Regions from separate parts of the Methylovirgula ligni genome, predicted to be linked through region 2. Evidence: riboswitches for the same ligand, from Rfam matches in the RefSeq annotation. Region 2 holds a riboswitch; the other holds the start of a gene.
The links. Region 2 has a riboswitch for thiamine pyrophosphate ahead of CWB41_RS09095 (FAD-dependent oxidoreductase). Riboswitches for the same ligand answer to the same signal wherever they lie in the genome.

Region 1: linked by a shared signal. The riboswitch ahead of thiC (phosphomethylpyrimidine synthase ThiC) and the one ahead of CWB41_RS09095 (FAD-dependent oxidoreductase) in region 2 are both predicted to bind thiamine pyrophosphate.

What each region holds. Positions count from the first base shown of each region.
Region 1 is NZ_CP025086.1:1,077,192-1,085,256, forward strand. It holds gene CWB41_RS05185 (lysine-2,3-aminomutase-like protein) at 1-2, opposite strand, end outside; gene epmA (EF-P lysine aminoacylase EpmA) at 1-1,051, opposite strand, end outside; gene efp (elongation factor P) at 1,248-1,817, shown strand; gene CWB41_RS05200 (hypothetical protein) at 1,831-2,076, opposite strand; TPP riboswitch at 2,217-2,318, shown strand; gene thiC (phosphomethylpyrimidine synthase ThiC) at 2,384-4,207, shown strand; gene CWB41_RS05210 (hypothetical protein) at 4,602-5,141, shown strand; gene tal (transaldolase) at 5,331-6,287, shown strand; gene CWB41_RS05220 (class I SAM-dependent methyltransferase) at 6,355-7,047, shown strand; gene CWB41_RS05225 (hypothetical protein) at 7,108-7,350, opposite strand; gene CWB41_RS05230 (aspartate-semialdehyde dehydrogenase) at 7,352-8,065, opposite strand, start outside.
Region 2 is NZ_CP025086.1:1,894,146-1,902,210, reverse strand. It holds gene CWB41_RS09115 (heparinase II/III family protein) at 1-231, shown strand, start outside; gene CWB41_RS09110 (thiamine phosphate synthase) at 228-833, opposite strand; gene CWB41_RS09105 (thiazole synthase) at 826-1,626, opposite strand; gene thiS (sulfur carrier protein ThiS) at 1,760-1,957, opposite strand; gene CWB41_RS09095 (FAD-dependent oxidoreductase) at 1,926-2,951, opposite strand; TPP riboswitch at 2,940-3,063, opposite strand; gene CWB41_RS09090 (aminopeptidase) at 3,111-4,367, opposite strand; gene purQ (phosphoribosylformylglycinamidine synthase subunit PurQ) at 4,399-5,085, opposite strand; gene purS (phosphoribosylformylglycinamidine synthase subunit PurS) at 5,092-5,331, opposite strand; gene purC (phosphoribosylaminoimidazolesuccinocarboxamide synthase) at 5,439-6,236, opposite strand; gene CWB41_RS09070 (DUF1476 domain-containing protein) at 6,638-6,964, shown strand; gene CWB41_RS09065 (tyrosine recombinase XerC) at 7,035-8,009, shown strand.

The DNA.
Region 1 (8,065 bases), 820 kb from region 2:
ACCGTGGCGTTCCCGTTTCCGCGACCGGCGCCCACAAAACATCTTCGATACGCTTGCTGCCGGTCGCGAGCATGACGAGCCGGTCGAAGCCAAGCGCGATGCCGCTCGACGGCGGCATGGCGGCGAGTGCAGCAAGGAAATCCTCGTCGATCGGATAGGCGTCGCCATAGATGCGCCGGCGCTCGTCCATGGCCGCGGCAAAGCGGCGGCGCTGTTCGGCGGCGTCGGTCAATTCGCCGAATCCGTTCGCGAGTTCGACGCCGCAGACATAAAGCTCGAATCGTTCGGCGAAACGCCGGTCGTCCTTCAGCCGGGCGAGCGCCGCCTCCGGCGCCGGATAATCGACGAGCAGCGTCGCGCGGCCGTGGCCGAGCCGGGGCTCGATCTTGGCAGAGAGGATCTTGCTGAAGAGATCGGACCAGGTGTCATCATCCGCGACGCGCAGACCGAGCGTGGCGGTGTGGCGCGCGAGCGCGTCACGGTCGCACCCTTGCGCATTGTAGGTTTCGAGAAGATCGAACCCGCCATAAAGCCGGAAAGCTTCGGCCACGCTCAGAATCTCCGGCGTCGCAAAAGCGTCCGCGACCGCCTCGCGGAAACGGAAAGTGCGAGTTCCCGCTGCCTCGGCCGCCGTGGCGAGCAGCGCCGCGCAATCGGCATAGAGCGCCTCATAAGGCGCCTTGGCCCGATACCATTCCAGCATGGTGAATTCGGGATGATGCAGCGGGCCGCGCTCGCGGTTGCGGAAGACGTGGCCGAGGCTGAAAATCTTCTCTTCCCCGGCCGCGAGCAGCTTTTTCAGCGCGAATTCGGGCGAGGAATGGAGGTAAAGCCGCGATTTTTCGCCGGCGGGGCCGATCAGTTCGGTCGCGAAAGCGGAAATATGCGTCTCGTTGCCCGGCGAGACTTGCAGGATCGGCGTATCGGCCTCGATGAAGCCGTCCGCGTCGAACCAGGCTCGTACCGCCTTGGTCAGGGCGGCCCGCGCCCGGAGAGCGGGGCGATGCCCGGTCCCGGAATCGGCCGCTGGCCAGAAAGAAGGCTTGCTCATTTCCGCATTTCGCTTGAAAACCCTTCGCCAAGCCGGGTAGCCAAGGCGCGGGCGCTTATAGCGCAGCCGTGCGCCGCGTGGCAGCCCGCCCGGATTAGCTTTGTCTGGCTAGTCAAATCATTGAAATTCAATGCGGTTTGGTTCAGGCGGCGGCTCGGATCAAGGCGCCGCGCCATTCAGGAATGAAGGAAACCTCGTGAAAGTCATCGCCAGCTCCATCCGCAAGGGCAATATCATCGAGCGAGAGGACGGCCAGCTTTATGTCGTGCTGACCGCCGAAAGCTTCCATCCCGGCAAGGGCACGCCGACGACGCAGATCGATATGCGCCGCCTTTCCGATGGCGTGAAGACCACCGATCGTTACAAGACAACGGAACAGGTCGAGCGCGCCTTTGTCGAGGACCACGACTACAATTACCTGTTCCAGGACGGCGAGCATTATACGTTCATGAACGCCGACACCTATGATCAGGTGAGCGTGTCGGCCGATGTGATCGGCGAACAGGCCGCCTATCTGCAGGAAGGCATGACCTGCATCCTCTCGATGTTCAACGGGATTCCCGTCGCGATCCAGTTTCCGCCGCGCGTGACGCTGGAGATTGTCGAGACCGAGCCGGCGATGAAAGGCCAGACGGCCTCCTCCTCCTATAAGCCGGCGAAGCTCTCGAACGGCCTGCGCACCATGGTGCCGCCGCATATCCAGCCGGGCACGCGCGTCGTCATCCAGACGGAAGATGGCTCCTACGTCGAGCGCGCCAAGGACTGAGCGGCCGCAAGGGTCACGGAAGGCGCTCGCGCCGGGCATCGATCTGCGCGTCGATCCGCGCAAGGAGTTCGTCCAGGCCCGACAGTTTCTCGGTGGGATGTGGCACCAGAACCGTCCGCAGCTCCGCGCCGATGTGGGCGGCCATATCCTTGCCGCGCGGCAATTCGGAGCGGTGCCGCTCGAGACGCAGGCTTGGCCTTGTCTCGCGCTGGCGCCCCGGCTCCCAGCCCTTGTTCCAATCCCACACTTTCGGCCTCATAGCGTGATCGAAGCAGGCGGCACCGCCTGCTTTTTCAGTTCGAAAACGTGGGGTTGAGGAATCCGTTCCGGTCCGGAAGCGAATTGCTTCGCAATAGGCTTTACGGACTATTGCTGAATCTCGCGTCCGCACTTATCATTCCGCAAGCCTTGGGGTGCTGCCGAAAGCTCGGCGGCTGAGATTAGACCCTTCGAACCTGAATCTGGGTAATGCCAGCGCAGGGACAGGCAATACGAAAAGCGCCGCGGGAGTCCGTCTGCGCCCCGTATTCGCTCCTGCGCCGGTCCAAATGCAACGGAGCCGGCCAATGAACATCCGCCAAAAACCCGAAACTCTCATTCCGCAGAGCGTCACCTGCGGCCCGCTCGCCGGTTCGCGGAAGATTTATGCGGAACCCCGCGCGAATATCCGCGTGCCGTTTCGCGAAATCGTGCTTGAACCTTCTGCCAACGAGCCGCCGGTGCGGGTCTACGATGCCTCGGGCCCTTATACGGAGGACGCGCCGCAGATCGACCTCTCGCAGGGCCTGCCGCGCCTGCGCGCCGCCTGGTACGGAACCCGCGATTTCGAGAGCTATCACGGCCGCGCCGTGAAGCCGGAAGACAACGGCAATGTCGGCGAGGACAGGCTCGTCCCACCCTGCCCGGCCAATGTCGCGCCGCTGCGTGGCAAGTCCGGCAAGCCGGTGACGCAATATGAATTCGCCCGCGCCGGAATCATCACCGAAGAGATGATCTATGTTGCGGCGCGCGAAAATCTCGGCCGCGAGAAAATGCTGGCCGATGCGGAAGCAAAGCTCGCCGATGGCGAAAGCTTCGGCGCCGACATTCCCGCGTTTGTCACACCGGAATTCGTCCGCGCCGAAATCGCCCGCGGGCGCGCCATCATCCCCGCCAACATCAATCATCCGGAACTGGAGCCGATGATCATCGGCCGCAACTTCCTGGTGAAGATCAACGCCAACATCGGCAATTCGGCGGTCACATCTTCGGTGGCGGAAGAAGTCGACAAGATGGTCTGGTCGATCCGCTGGGGCGCGGACACGGTCATGGACCTTTCGACCGGCCGCAACATCCACAACATCCGCGACTGGATCATCCGCAACGCGCCGGTGCCGATCGGCACCGTGCCGATCTATCAGGCGCTGGAAAAGGTCGATGGCGATCCCATCAAGCTCACCTGGGAGATGTTCCGCGACACGTTGATCGAGCAGGCCGAGCAGGGCGTCGATTATTTCACGATCCACGCCGGTGTGCGGCTCGCCTATGTGCCGCTCACTGCGCGCCGCACGACGGGGATCGTCTCACGCGGCGGCTCGATCATGGCGCGCTGGTGTCTGTCGCATCATCGGGAGAGCTTCCTCTACGAACATTTCGACGAGATTTGCGACATCATGCGTGCCTATGATGTCTCGTTCTCGCTCGGCGACGGCCTGCGTCCCGGCTCGATCGCCGACGCCAACGACCGCGCGCAATTCGCCGAACTGGAGACGCTTGGCGAATTGACCAAGATCGCCTGGGACAAGGGCTGTCAGGTGATGATCGAAGGCCCCGGCCATGTGCCGATGCACAAGATCAAGGTGAACATGGAAAAGCAGCTCGAAGAATGCGGCGAGGCGCCGTTCTATACGCTCGGGCCGCTGACGACGGATATCGCGCCGGGCTATGATCACATCACCTCCGGCATTGGCGCGGCGATGATCGGCTGGTTCGGCTGCGCCATGCTTTGCTACGTCACGCCGAAGGAGCATCTCGGCCTGCCCGACCGCGATGATGTGAAGACCGGCGTCATCACCTATCGTATCGCCGCGCATGCCGCCGATCTCGCCAAGGGCCATCCGGCGGCGCAGGTGCGCGACGACGCGCTCTCCCGCGCGCGGTTCGATTTCCGCTGGCAGGATCAGTTCAATCTGTCGCTCGATCCGGAGACCGCCCGCGCCTTCCACGACGAGACTCTGCCGAAGGAGGCGCACAAGGTCGCGCATTTCTGCTCGATGTGCGGGCCGCAATTCTGCTCGATGAAGATCAGCCAGGACTTGCGCGACGAAGCCGCCGCCATCGACGCGCGCGAAAAGGGGATGGCAGACAAGAGCGCGGAGTTCTTGGAAAAGGGCGGGAAGCTTTACGTTTAACGCGCCAACTATGCCGTGCGTCATGGCCGGACTTGATCCGGCCATCCACGCATTTTGATTTTGCAGTGATCAAGCCCCGCCAATTCCGGCAAACGCTCACGACGATCGACTCCACCAAGCAATGCAGTAATAGCGATTGGATTGCTTCGTCATCTGATCCTTCGCAATGACGGATTTTTGCGCGGCACATCACTTGCGTGGATGCGGGTGTTCCGCTTGCGTTTGTTGTGAAGGCGACATTCGTCGCAATGGCGCGAAGGGGACGTTTCACCGGCGGTGCCAGAACGAGGCCCCGGTTCCTCCTGTCGATCTCGCCCGATTGCGCGCTCGATTTTCCAAGGCGGCGCGCGGACGCAATCGCTTCATGGCGACTTCCCGACATTGAGGATTCAATATGACAGCCATTGCCGACACGCCTTATGCCAAACTGGAGGCCGAAGGCCGGCTTCTGAAGCCCAGCCTGAAGGCGGATACGCATGTCGCGGGCAGGTTCGGTTTCCGCGGCGATATTTCCTATGACGATCCGGAAACCGTGCTGAAAGAGGTTTTCAGCGTTTCCGAAAGCGGCAAGCCGGCGATCGGCTTTCTGGCCGGGACCATCAAGGAATATGCGACATTGCCGAAACTCGTCGAAACCCTCGGCGACGTGCTCGACGCCGAAGGTAAATATATCATCTACGTCGCCGATATCCCGCTTGGCTGCCGCTGGTATGTGCCGCTCGGCGCCGCGAAAATCTTCGTCGTCGCGATCGACGAAACCAGCGTCTACAATGAACTGCTCGACGTTTTCTATGTCGATAAGACCAAGCTCAAGAAATATGACACCTCCGCCAAGCTCGACGCCTTGGCCGATGTCGGCCTGAAATACGGGTCGCTTTCCGATTACGAGGCGATCTCCTACGAGGAAGGCCTGAAGCGACAGGCGGCAGCCTGAGGGCCGCGCCCGCGCGGCGGGGGGCTTGCGGTAAGAGCGCGGTTTTGACATCCGTCATGGGCGGGCCTATTTGCCGCGCTATGTGAGGGTGTCATTGCGAACGAAGTGAAGCAATCCAGCCGCAGGTCATGGGTTGCTTCGTCGCTTCGCTCCTCGCAATGACGGCTCTTACCGATCCGGGACCATGCCATGCCCTCGAAACTCGACCAGTTGAAGCAATGGACGATCGTTACCGCCGACTCCGGCGATATCGGTGCCATCGCGCAGTACAAGCCGCAGGATTGCACCACCAATCCGTCGCTCATTCTCAAGGCAGCGGCGATGGAAGCGCATCAGGAGTTGGTGGAGGAGGCGATCCTCTGGGGCTTGAACCATAGCGCCGCGACGAGCCGTATCGCCCAGCGTCTTTCGGTCAATTTCGGCGCCGAGCTGACGAAGCTCGTGCCCGGTCGTGTCTCGACCGAGGTCGATGCCGATCTGTCCTTCGATGTCGAAGGTACGGTCGCGCAGGCGCGCGAGATCATCGCCGATTATCATCAGCGCGGCGTCGGGCGTGAACGCGTGCTGATCAAGGTGGCCGCGACCTGGGAGGGCATCCAGGCTGCCGCGATGCTTCAGAAGGAAGCCATCGACGTCAATCTGACGCTGATCTTCTCGCTGGCGCAGGCGGCGGCGGCCTTCGAGGCTGGTGCTTATCTCATCTCGCCGTTCGTCGGCCGCATCCTCGACTGGCATGTGAAGAACGAGGGCAAGAGCTATACGGCCGAGACCGATCCCGGCGTCGTCTCGGTACGCGAGATTTACGCCTATGCGAAAGCCTATGAGGCGAAGACGATCGTCATGGGCGCCTCGTTCCGCAATCAGGGCGAGATCGAAGCGCTCGCCGGCTGCGACAGCCTGACGATCGCGCCGGCGCTGCTCGACGCGCTGGCGAAGGATGAGGGCGCCTTGCCGCGCGCGCTGGAGCCGGAGAGCGCCAAGGCCAATCCCCCGGCGCAAATGTTCCTCGACGAGAAGAGCTTCCGCTACATGCTGAACGAAGATGCGATGGCGACGGAAAAGCTCGCCGAGGGCATCCGCGTCTTTTCGCGCGATCTGCAGGCTTTGCGCGAGCTTGTCTCGAAACGGCTGGCGCTGGCGGCTTGATCAAATATCGTTGGCCGGTCAAGGCCGGGCTCGTCCCGGCCATCCCGCGGTTGGGGTGCGTGGCGCGATGAAGAAGAGCGACATTATCAATCTTCTCGGCGCGAAATATGGATTCGTATCGCATTTGGAAATATCGACGCCCAATACGGGTTTCCAATATGCGCTTATCGATCGAACCCAATATGCCCGCTGCGAGAGAGCGGTTTATGGCATCGTCGATGAGGACGCGCTTCTCGATCAGGACATCACCTATCGAACATCGCAACGCACCTCTTGCGGCATTGTCAACGCGTTATCGACCATGCCGCCGTTCGATCTCGTTTTCGTCGATCCGCACCACACTTACGAAAATAGCTTTGAGGATATCGTCGGCGCGTTCAGTCTCCTGCGTCAGGGCGGTGCGCTTGTCATCCATGACTGCAATCCTCCCAATTCGCAGGTCGCTGCGCCGGATCTCACGCCCGGGGATTGGTGCGGCGTGACCTATTGGGCTTACATCGATTTCGTTCTCGGGCGCGCCGGCATCACCTATTACACCGTCGATACGGATTACGGGTGTGGTGTCGTTTTCAAGCAGCCGGGCCCGGACCGCGATACAAGCCGGCTGCAATTCGACTGGGTTCGAATGGCTTGGAATGACGATTCACGGTACGATTATTTTGACTGGAATCGCCAAAGACTTCTCAATCTCATCAGCGTCGACGAATTCCGAATTCGCGAAGGATTGCCGCTGCTCACGCCGCCTTCTGCTTCAGCGTGATGAACGCGGCACGCAGGCGGGCGGGACCTGCGCCCGCTGCGTCGGGGCGTTGATCGCCACTCAATTCATCAGGGTCACAATCGCATCGATCGCTTCGCCGTCGCGTACCAGCGCGATGCCGGCGCGGCCGGAGAGGTCTTCCCAGCTCGCCGCGGAACTTTCAAAGCGCAGGATCGTGTCGCCCGGCCGCATCCTGCCCTTCAGCTTTTGCCACGCCTCGCGAAAGCTCGAGCCGCCGAGTTCGGCGTCGATCTCTGCGACGCTGACCGGCGCTTTAAGCCATTCGACCGGCACGTCGGCCATGTCACGCCGCCTTCCGCTTCGGCGTGATGAGCTTGCGGTTGACGAGCAGCTCGGCGATCTGCACGGCGTTGAGCGCCGCGCCCTTGCGCAGATTGTCGGCGACGCACCAGAACGAGAGGCCGTTCTCGACCGTCGCGTCCTCGCGGATGCGCGAGACGAAGGTTGCGTCCTCGCCTGCCGCCTCGTGCGGCGTGATATAGCCGCCGGGCTCGTGCTTATCGATCACCAGAACGCCCGGCGCCTCGCGCAGAATGTCGCGCGCCTCGTCGGCCGTGATCGGCTTCTCGAATTCGACATTCACCGCCTCGGCATGGCTGATGAAGACCGGCACGCGCACACAGGTCGCGGTGAGCTTGATCTTCGGGTCGAGAATCTTCTTCGTCTCGGCCATCATCTTCCACTCTTCCTTGGTGGTGCCGTCCTCCATGAAGACGTCGATCTGCGGAATGAGGTTGAAGGCGATGCGCTTCGGGAACTTCTTCGTCTCGACGCTGTCGGAGACGAAAATCGCGCGCGTCTGGGCGAAAAGTTCGTCCATCGCCTCCTTGCCGGCGCCGGAAACGGATTGATAGGTCGCGACGACGACGCGCTTGATCGTCGCCGCGTCATGCAGCGGCTTCAGCGCGACGACGAGCTGCGCGGTCGAGCAATTCGGGTTGGCGATGATGTTCTTCTTCGCAAAGCCTCTCACCGCGTCGGCATTCACCTCCGGCAC
Region 2 (8,065 bases):
GAAGGCGAAGCCGCGCTGCTCGACCTGCCGGACGGCACGCGCTGGATTCTGAGCACGCAAGAAGCGCCGATCGAAATCGAGGAGAGCATTTTTTTCGCCGCGCCCGACGGCCCACGCGCCAGCCAGCAACTCGTCATCTATCGCAGCGCGGCGGACCCTCCCCACGTCGCTTGGACGCTGCGCGCACTGGGGCACGAAAATCGCGATGACGCGGCGTTTGAAGACGGCTAAGCGACGGCCGGCCGCGTCGCCGCGACCCAGGCGCGGGCGCGCGCTTCAGGATCGGCGTTCAGGCTGATATCGGTGACTGCCGAAACGATGTCGGCGCCCGCTGCAAAGACGCCCGGCGCACGCTCAAGCGTGATGCCACCGATGGCGACAAGCGGAATCGCGCCAATCTTCTTTTTCCATTCCCCGATGCGATCGAGACCCTGCGGTCCGAATGCCATCTTCTTGAGGATCGTCGGGTAGATCGGCCCGAGGGCGAGATAATCGGGCGCGAACGCGAGCGCGCGGTCAAGCTCGGCCTCGTCATGCGTCGAAATGCCGATCTTGATCCCGGCGCCGCGAATGGCGGCGATATCGGCGGTATCGAGATCCTCTTGGCCGAGATGGACGAAGTTGCAGCCGAGATCGATCGCCTCGCGCCAATAATCATTGACGATGAGCTGCGCGCCGGAGCTATCGCAGAGCGTGCGCGCGGTTCTGATCTCGCGCCGGATGTCCTCCGCCGGCCGGTCCTTCACCCGCAATTGCACGAACTTGACGCCGCAGGGCAGCAGCCGCGCCAGCCAGGCGGCGCTATCGACAATCGGGTAAAACGGGTCAAGCACGTTTCGACAAGTCCGAAAAGGCGCGGCCGATCTGCGGCGTCGACGGCTCCGCCATCTCGCGCGGCGGGATCGGATCGGCGCAATAGCCAAGCCGCCCCGCCTCGATAGCGTGGGCGAAGGCGCGCGCCATCATCACCGGATCGCCGGCCTTGGCAATCGCCGTATTGAGCAGCACCGCATCATAGCCAAGCTCCATCGCCGCCGCCGCATGCGCCGGCGTGCCGATACCGGCATCGACGATCAGCGGCACGGAGGGGAAATGTTTACGCAGAGCCTGCAGGCCAAAGACATTGTTGAGGCCGCGTCCCGAGCCGATCGGCGCGCCCCAAGGCATCAGCACTTCGCAGCCGGCGCCGACTAGTTTCTCAGCGACCAGCAAATCCTCGGTCGTGTAGGGAAACACCTTGAAGCCCGCGCGCGAAAGAACCGCCGCCGCCTCGACGAGGCCGAACACATCCGGCTGCAACAAATCGTCGTCGCCGATGACTTCAAGCTTGATCCAATCGGTCGCAAAAACCTCGCGCGCCATCTCGGCCGTTGTGACGGCTTCCGCGACGCTGCGGCAGCCCGCCGTATTCGGCAACACCTTGACGCCAAGATCGCGCACCAGGTTCCAGAAACTTTCGCCGGCGCGGCTCTTGCCCGCCTCGCGCCGCAGCGAGACGGTAACGACGTCGGCGCCCGACGCCTTGACCGCCTCGGCGAGAACGGCGGGCGAGGAATATTGCGCCGTGCCGATCAGCAGCCGCGAGGCGAGCACCGTGCCGTAAACTTCAAAAGGCGTGTCCTGCATTCGTTCAGTCTCTGTCAGTAGCCGTCATTGCGAGCAACGCGAAGAAATCCAGAAATATATCGCCTTCCAGTTTCCTGGATTGCTTCGTCGCCGTCGCTCCTCGCAATGACGACGGAAGCCTTGGCGCATTGGTTCACCCTCCCTGCCGCGGCACGAGAATCTCGACCGCGTCGTCGGGGTTGAGCTTTGTCGTCGGCCGGTCAACGGCGCGGACGAAACTCTGGTTCACCGCGGTCGCAACCAGTTTGTCCTGATAATCGAGTTCGGCAAGCAGCGCGGCGAGCGTCGTCGCCGAAACTTCATGCGCTTTGCCGTTGACGCGGATTTGCATCCATCACCTCCGGAAATATTTCGCCCTTGAGCGCCACCGCAACGGCACGGCGCGCCAGCGGCGGCGCGAGAAGATAGCCGTGTCGATAAAGCCCGTTGATAAAGATCGTGCGCCCCTCGCGCCGGATGCGCGGCAGATTGTCGGGAAATGTCGGGCGCAGATCGGCACCGGTCTCGATGATCTCGGCCTCGCCAAAGGCCGGGTGCAACGCGTAGACGGCGCTCAAAAGCTCAAGCATCGAGCGCGCCGTGATACGCGGACTCTCCTCATTCTCGACCGCCGTCGCGCCGACCATGAAGCGGCCATCGCCGCGCGGCACGACATAAACGGGATGACGCGGATGCAGCAATTGCACCGGCCGCTGGAAGGAAATCTCGTCGGTTTTGACGACGAGCATTTCGCCTTTGACACCGCGCAGATCCGGCAATGCGTCACGCGCGGCAAAGCCGCGGCAATCGATCGTCCAGTCGGCTGGGCTTTTCACGTCCTCGGCCGAGGTGTTGAAGCGGAAGGCGACATTCGGAAATTCGCGTAGCCGCGCCGTCAGCGCCGCCATTGCCGCGCGCGGATCGAGATGCGCCTCGGCGGGATAAAAGAGCGCGCGATCGAAACGACCGGCGAGGTGCGGCTCGCGCGCGGCGATCGCCTCGACATCGAGCCATTCGAAGCCGGATGTACGGCGCGAGAAGCGCAGAAGATCGGCCCTGTCCCGGGCCGGCGCAACGAGCAGGCTGCCATTGGCCTTCGCGAGCTTGAGCGTCTCGGTCCAGAAGGCCAGACCCTCAAGTCCCCATTCGAAAACCAGCGGCGGCGCGCTCTCGCTCTCGCACCAGGGCGCGAGCATGCCGCCGGCGAAATAGGAGCAACCGAGTCCCGGCCCGGACTTGCGGTCGACGATCTCGACCGCCTGGCCAGCCGTGGCAAATTCATAGGCCGCCGTCAGCCCGACGACACCGGCACCAAGGATACGTATTTTTTGCGGAAGCGCGTTCATGACCATCCCTACGCCAGTACAAACTGGATCAGGTTCGAAGGGTCGCCGGGCCGCTTCATCCGAAGCGCTGCCAGCCTCTCAGCCCCCTGACGGGGATCCCCTAGGTACGGAAGTTAAATAAGCCTCGCAGGCGCGCGCGTCAACACGGCACGCCAGCGCCTACGCCCATTCGCCCTTGCGGAAAACCGGCACGCGCGTGCCGTCGGCCTTGATGCCGTCAATATCGATCTTGTCCGAGCCGATCATCCAGTCGATATGGATCAGGCTCTTGTTGCCGCCGCGCGCCGCGACCTCTTCGGGCGTCAGCTTGTCGCCATTGACGAAACATTTCGCATAGCACTGGCCGAGCGCGATATGGCTGGCAGCGTTCTCGTCGAACAACGTATTGAAGAAAAGCAGCCCGCTCGCCGAGATCGGCGAGGAATGCGGCACCAGCGCAACTTCACCGAGGCGGCGCGCGCCCTCGTCCGTCTCCAGCACCTTGCGCAGCACATCCTGGCCATGCGCCGCCGTCGCCTCGACAATGCGCCCCGCCTCGAAGCGCACGGCGATGCGATCGATCAGCGTGCCCTGATAGGACAGCGGCTTGGTGCTGACCACGCGGCCCTCGACGCGGTGCGCGTGCGGCGTGGTGAAAACTTCCTCGGTCGGAATATTGGCGTTGCAGGTGACGCCATTCTTGGCGGTCGAGGCGCCACCTTCCCATTCGTGCTCGTCCGCGAGGCCGATGGTGAGATCGGTGCCCGGCCCGGTATAATGCAAGGCGGAAAAGCGATGGCCGTTGAGCCATTGGGTGCGGCTGCGCAACGCCGCGTTATGCGCGGTCCAGGCCGCGATCGGATCGGCGGTATCGACGCGCGAGGCGGCAAAAATCGCGTCACCGAGTTTCGCTACGGCAACGTCCGGCTCGTCATGCGGAAAGACCTGATGCGCCCAGGCGGCGCCTGGATAAGCGATGATGTTCCAATTGATGTCGAAGCCCGCGATCTTCTCCAGCGCCGGCTTGTAGGCGATGGAATTGGCGCGGTTGGCGCGCGCGACCTTGGCCGAATCCTCGCCCGAGAGCAGCATCGGATTGTCGCCGACGATGGCAAGGCGCGCCGTGTTCGCGGCGAAAGCCTGAGCGACGCCTTCATAGAGCCACCCCGGCGCACGATCGAAGCTCGCATCGCTGCCGAAGCGGAAGCGTGCCAGCGTGAGTTCCTCATCGGAGAGGATCGGCGTCACGAGGCCGGCGCCGGCCTTGTAGGCATGTTCGGCGATCCGCCGCACCAGAGGCAGCGCCGCGACCGGCGCGGTGAGGAAAATATCCTGGCCCGGCTGGAGATTGAGCCCGACTTTGACCGCAACCTCGGCCAATTTGTCGAGCTTGGCCGGATCGATGGCGGCGGCGATTTTGCGCTCATGCGTGGTCATCGGCATCCAGGGTTGGAGAAAAGCTCGGCGTTCAAGCCGCAAGAAGGCTTTCGAAAAGCGCCCGCCCGTCGGTGCCGCCGACGAGCGGATCGATCAGATTCTCAGGGTGCGGCATCAGTCCGAGAACCTTGAGATTCCCGGAATAGATTCCGGCGATATCGTTGGCCGAGCCGTTGGGATTGGCGGCGCCCCCGACATGCCCGTTCGCATCGCTATAGCGGAACGCGACGCGGCCTTCGCCTTCAAGCCGCGCCAGCGTTTCGTCATCGGCCGTATAATTGCCCTCGCCGTGCGCGATCGCGACCTTGATCACCTGATGTTTCTGATAGTGCGAGGTGTAGGCCGTGTCGGCGCGTTCCACCCGTAAATGCTGCATATGGCAGGCAAAGCGCAGGTTCTTGTTGCGCATCAGAACGCCGGGCAGAAGCCCCGCCTCGCAAGCGATCTGGAATCCGTTGCAGATGCCAAGCACGCGGCCGCCGCGCCCAGCATGTGCGCGCACCGCATCCATCACCGGCGAACGCGCCGCGATGGCGCCGCAGCGCAGATAATCGCCGTAGGAGAAGCCGCCGGGCAAAACGACAAGATCGGTGCTTGCCGGCAATTCGGGCTCGCCGTGCCAGACGATCGCCGGTGTGTGGCCGGTCACGCTGGCAAGCGCGCGATGCACGTCGCCTTCACGATTGGAGCCCGGAAAAAGAATGATCGCTGTGCGCATGCGGCCTCAGGCAAGCTCGATGCGATAATTTTCGACGATCGTATTGGCGAGCAGCTTTTCACACGCCGCCTTCAGCAGCGCCTGCGCCTTGGCTTTATCCTGTTCGGCGAGTTCGACCTCGAAAATCTTACCCTGACGAACGCTTTCGACGCCGGGAATGTCGAGCGACTTCAGCGCGCCTTCGATCGCCTTGCCTTGCGGGTCGAGCAGGCCGTTTTTCAAAGTGACGATGATATTGGCTTTCAAGTCTCGATCCCCTTCCCGGATTCTCGTCGCATTATATCGGCAGGGCCAGACAAAACAAAACCCCGCCGCGAGCGCGACGGGGTCAATTCTTTAGCCGGGCGCGGCCTTTACGATTGGACGAGCTTCGGCCCACTTGCACGCGGCTGCTCGTTATCCTGCAGGATGCCGAGGCGGCGCGCCACTTCCGTATAAGCTTCGACGAGCCCGCCCATATCGCGGCGGAACCTGTCCTTGTCGAGCTTGTCGTTCGACTTGATGTCCCACAGCCGGCACGAATCAGGAGAGATTTCGTCGGCGACGACGATGCGCATCGTGTCGCCTTCCCACAGCCGTCCGCATTCCATCTTGAAATCGACGAGGCGGATGCCGACGCCGAGGAAAAGCCCGCTGAGGAAATCGTTGACACGAATGGCGAGCGCCATGATGTCGTCGATCTCTTGCGGCGTCGCCCAGCCGAAAGCGGTGATGTGCTCTTCCGAAACCATCGGATCGTTGAGTTCGTCGTTTTTGTAATAGAACTCGATGATCGAGCGCGGCAGTTGCGTGCCTTCCTCGAGGCCGAGACGGGTCGAGAGCGATCCCGCCGCGACATTGCGCACGACGACCTCGAGCGGCACGATCTCGACCTCGCGGATCAACTGCTCGCGCATGTTGAGCCGGCGGATGAAGTGCGTCGGAACGCCGATGTCGTTCAGATTCTGGAAGACGAATTCGGAGATACGGTTGTTGAGCACGCCCTTGCCGTCGATCACCTCATGCTTCTTCGCATTGAAGGCGGTCGCGTCGTCCTTGAAATGTTGAATAAGCGTACCCGGTTCGGGTCCTTCATAGAGAACCTTTGCCTTACCCTCGTAAATGCGGCGGCGGCGATTCATGGGGATTAACCGTGGCTTGAGGTGGTCCATGGGCTGGCCCTGGCTCCTTTCAGGAATGTCCCGGCCTGGCTTTGAGCGACAAGGCAGGGGCAGGCATATCAGGCGGTGCGGCGCCGCGGGGTCCGAAATGGTCCTAGCTTTTTCGGGCGCCTAATACAAGCATATTGCATCGCGACAGCGGACGTTCGCGATGCCCAAGCTAGAACTTTACAATTCCGATTCCCGACCAAAAAACAATATCTTGCGGCCAGCGGCCCAAGCACATTGCCGACGCGGAGAGGCTCTCTCCAGCCGTCTATATGGTTATTCCCGCAGCCGAAATGAAGTAGCGCCCCCGGCGCAACTCGTGGCCGAGAGGGCTATGGCCAGCCGCGTTATTCCGGGCTAGGTTCCGCCCGTTTCTGCGGCACGCATTTTTTAAGAGGCGGCAAATGACGACGTTCGATGAGCGCGAAAAAGGCTACGAAGCCAAGCTCGCGCATGACGAGGAATTGAAATTCAGGGCTTACGCTCGCCGCAACAAATTGCTCGGACTTTGGGCTGCCGCGAAATTGGGCAAATCCGGCCAGGCGGCCGAGGATTACGCCAGCGGGCTGGTCAATGCCCAAATCGGGGGCAACGGCGACGAAGCTGTTTCCACCAAGCTGCACGCCGACTTCACCGCGGCGGGCCTTGGCATTTCGGAACATCAAATCCAGCGCGAGATGACCGAGCTTCTCGCCAAGGCGACGCTCGACGTGACCGGCGGGGCGCACTGACCCACGCCCAAGCTCCCAAGACGCGGGAGCGCAACGCTTCCTTTAGCGGCGCGGGCCTATATGATTCTGCATGGCCCGTGCCTCCCAAGCCAATTCCTGCGCCCTCGCCTTCGGCGGCGCAGCAGCGCCTCTCGTCGAAGCGGCGCGCGACTGGCTCGCCGAGCTCGCCGGTGAACGGCGTGTCTCCCCCCATACGCTAGACGCCTATCGCCGCGACCTGACACAATTTTTCGACTTTTTGCGCACCCATTTCGGGGCCTCGCCGCAGCTCGCGACGCTGCGCGACATCAAGCCGGCGGATTTGCGCAGCTTTCTCGCCAGCCGGCGCGGCGCGGGGGCCGGCAGCCGCTCGCTCATGCGCCAGCTTTCGGGCCTGCGTTCCTTCGCCAAACATCTCGAACGCCAGGGGCTCGGCAATGTCGCCGCCTTTTCCGCCCTGCGCAGCCCCAAGGTCGCCCGCAGCCTGCCGAAGGCCCTGCCGGCGCGGGCGGCGCGGGCCGTCGTCGATGTCGAATCGCGCGCCGGCGATTCGCGCCCGGATTGGATTCTGGCGCGGGACGCCGCCGTGCTCAGCCTGCTCTACGGCGCTGGCCTGCGTATCTCCGAGGCGTTGTCGATCAAGCGCCAGGATGCGCCCCTCGACGGCGTTGATACGCTGACCGTCATCGGCAAGGGCCGCAAGACCCGCAGCGTGCCGGTGATCGCGCCCGCGCAACGGGCGGTCGCGACGTATCTTGAACTCTGCCCTTACACGCTGCCGGCGGACGGGCCGCTTTTCATCGGCGCCAAAGGCGGCCCGCTATCGGCGCGGGTGATCCAGCTTGCGGTCGCGGAATTGCGCGGCGCGCTCGGCCTGCCGCAAACGGCAACACCACACGCGCTGCGCCACTCCTTCGCCACGCATCTTCTCGGCAAGGGCGGCGATCTGCGCACGATCCAGGAACTGCTCGGTCACGCATCGCTCTCGACGACGCAGATCTATACGGCGATCGATTCGACGCGGCTGCTGGAAGCCTATCGCGGCGCCCACCCCCGCGCGCGCTGATTGCATCCAAGCGGAACAATATCGCCCCGGTTACGTTACCCCACCGTCTTTTGGGA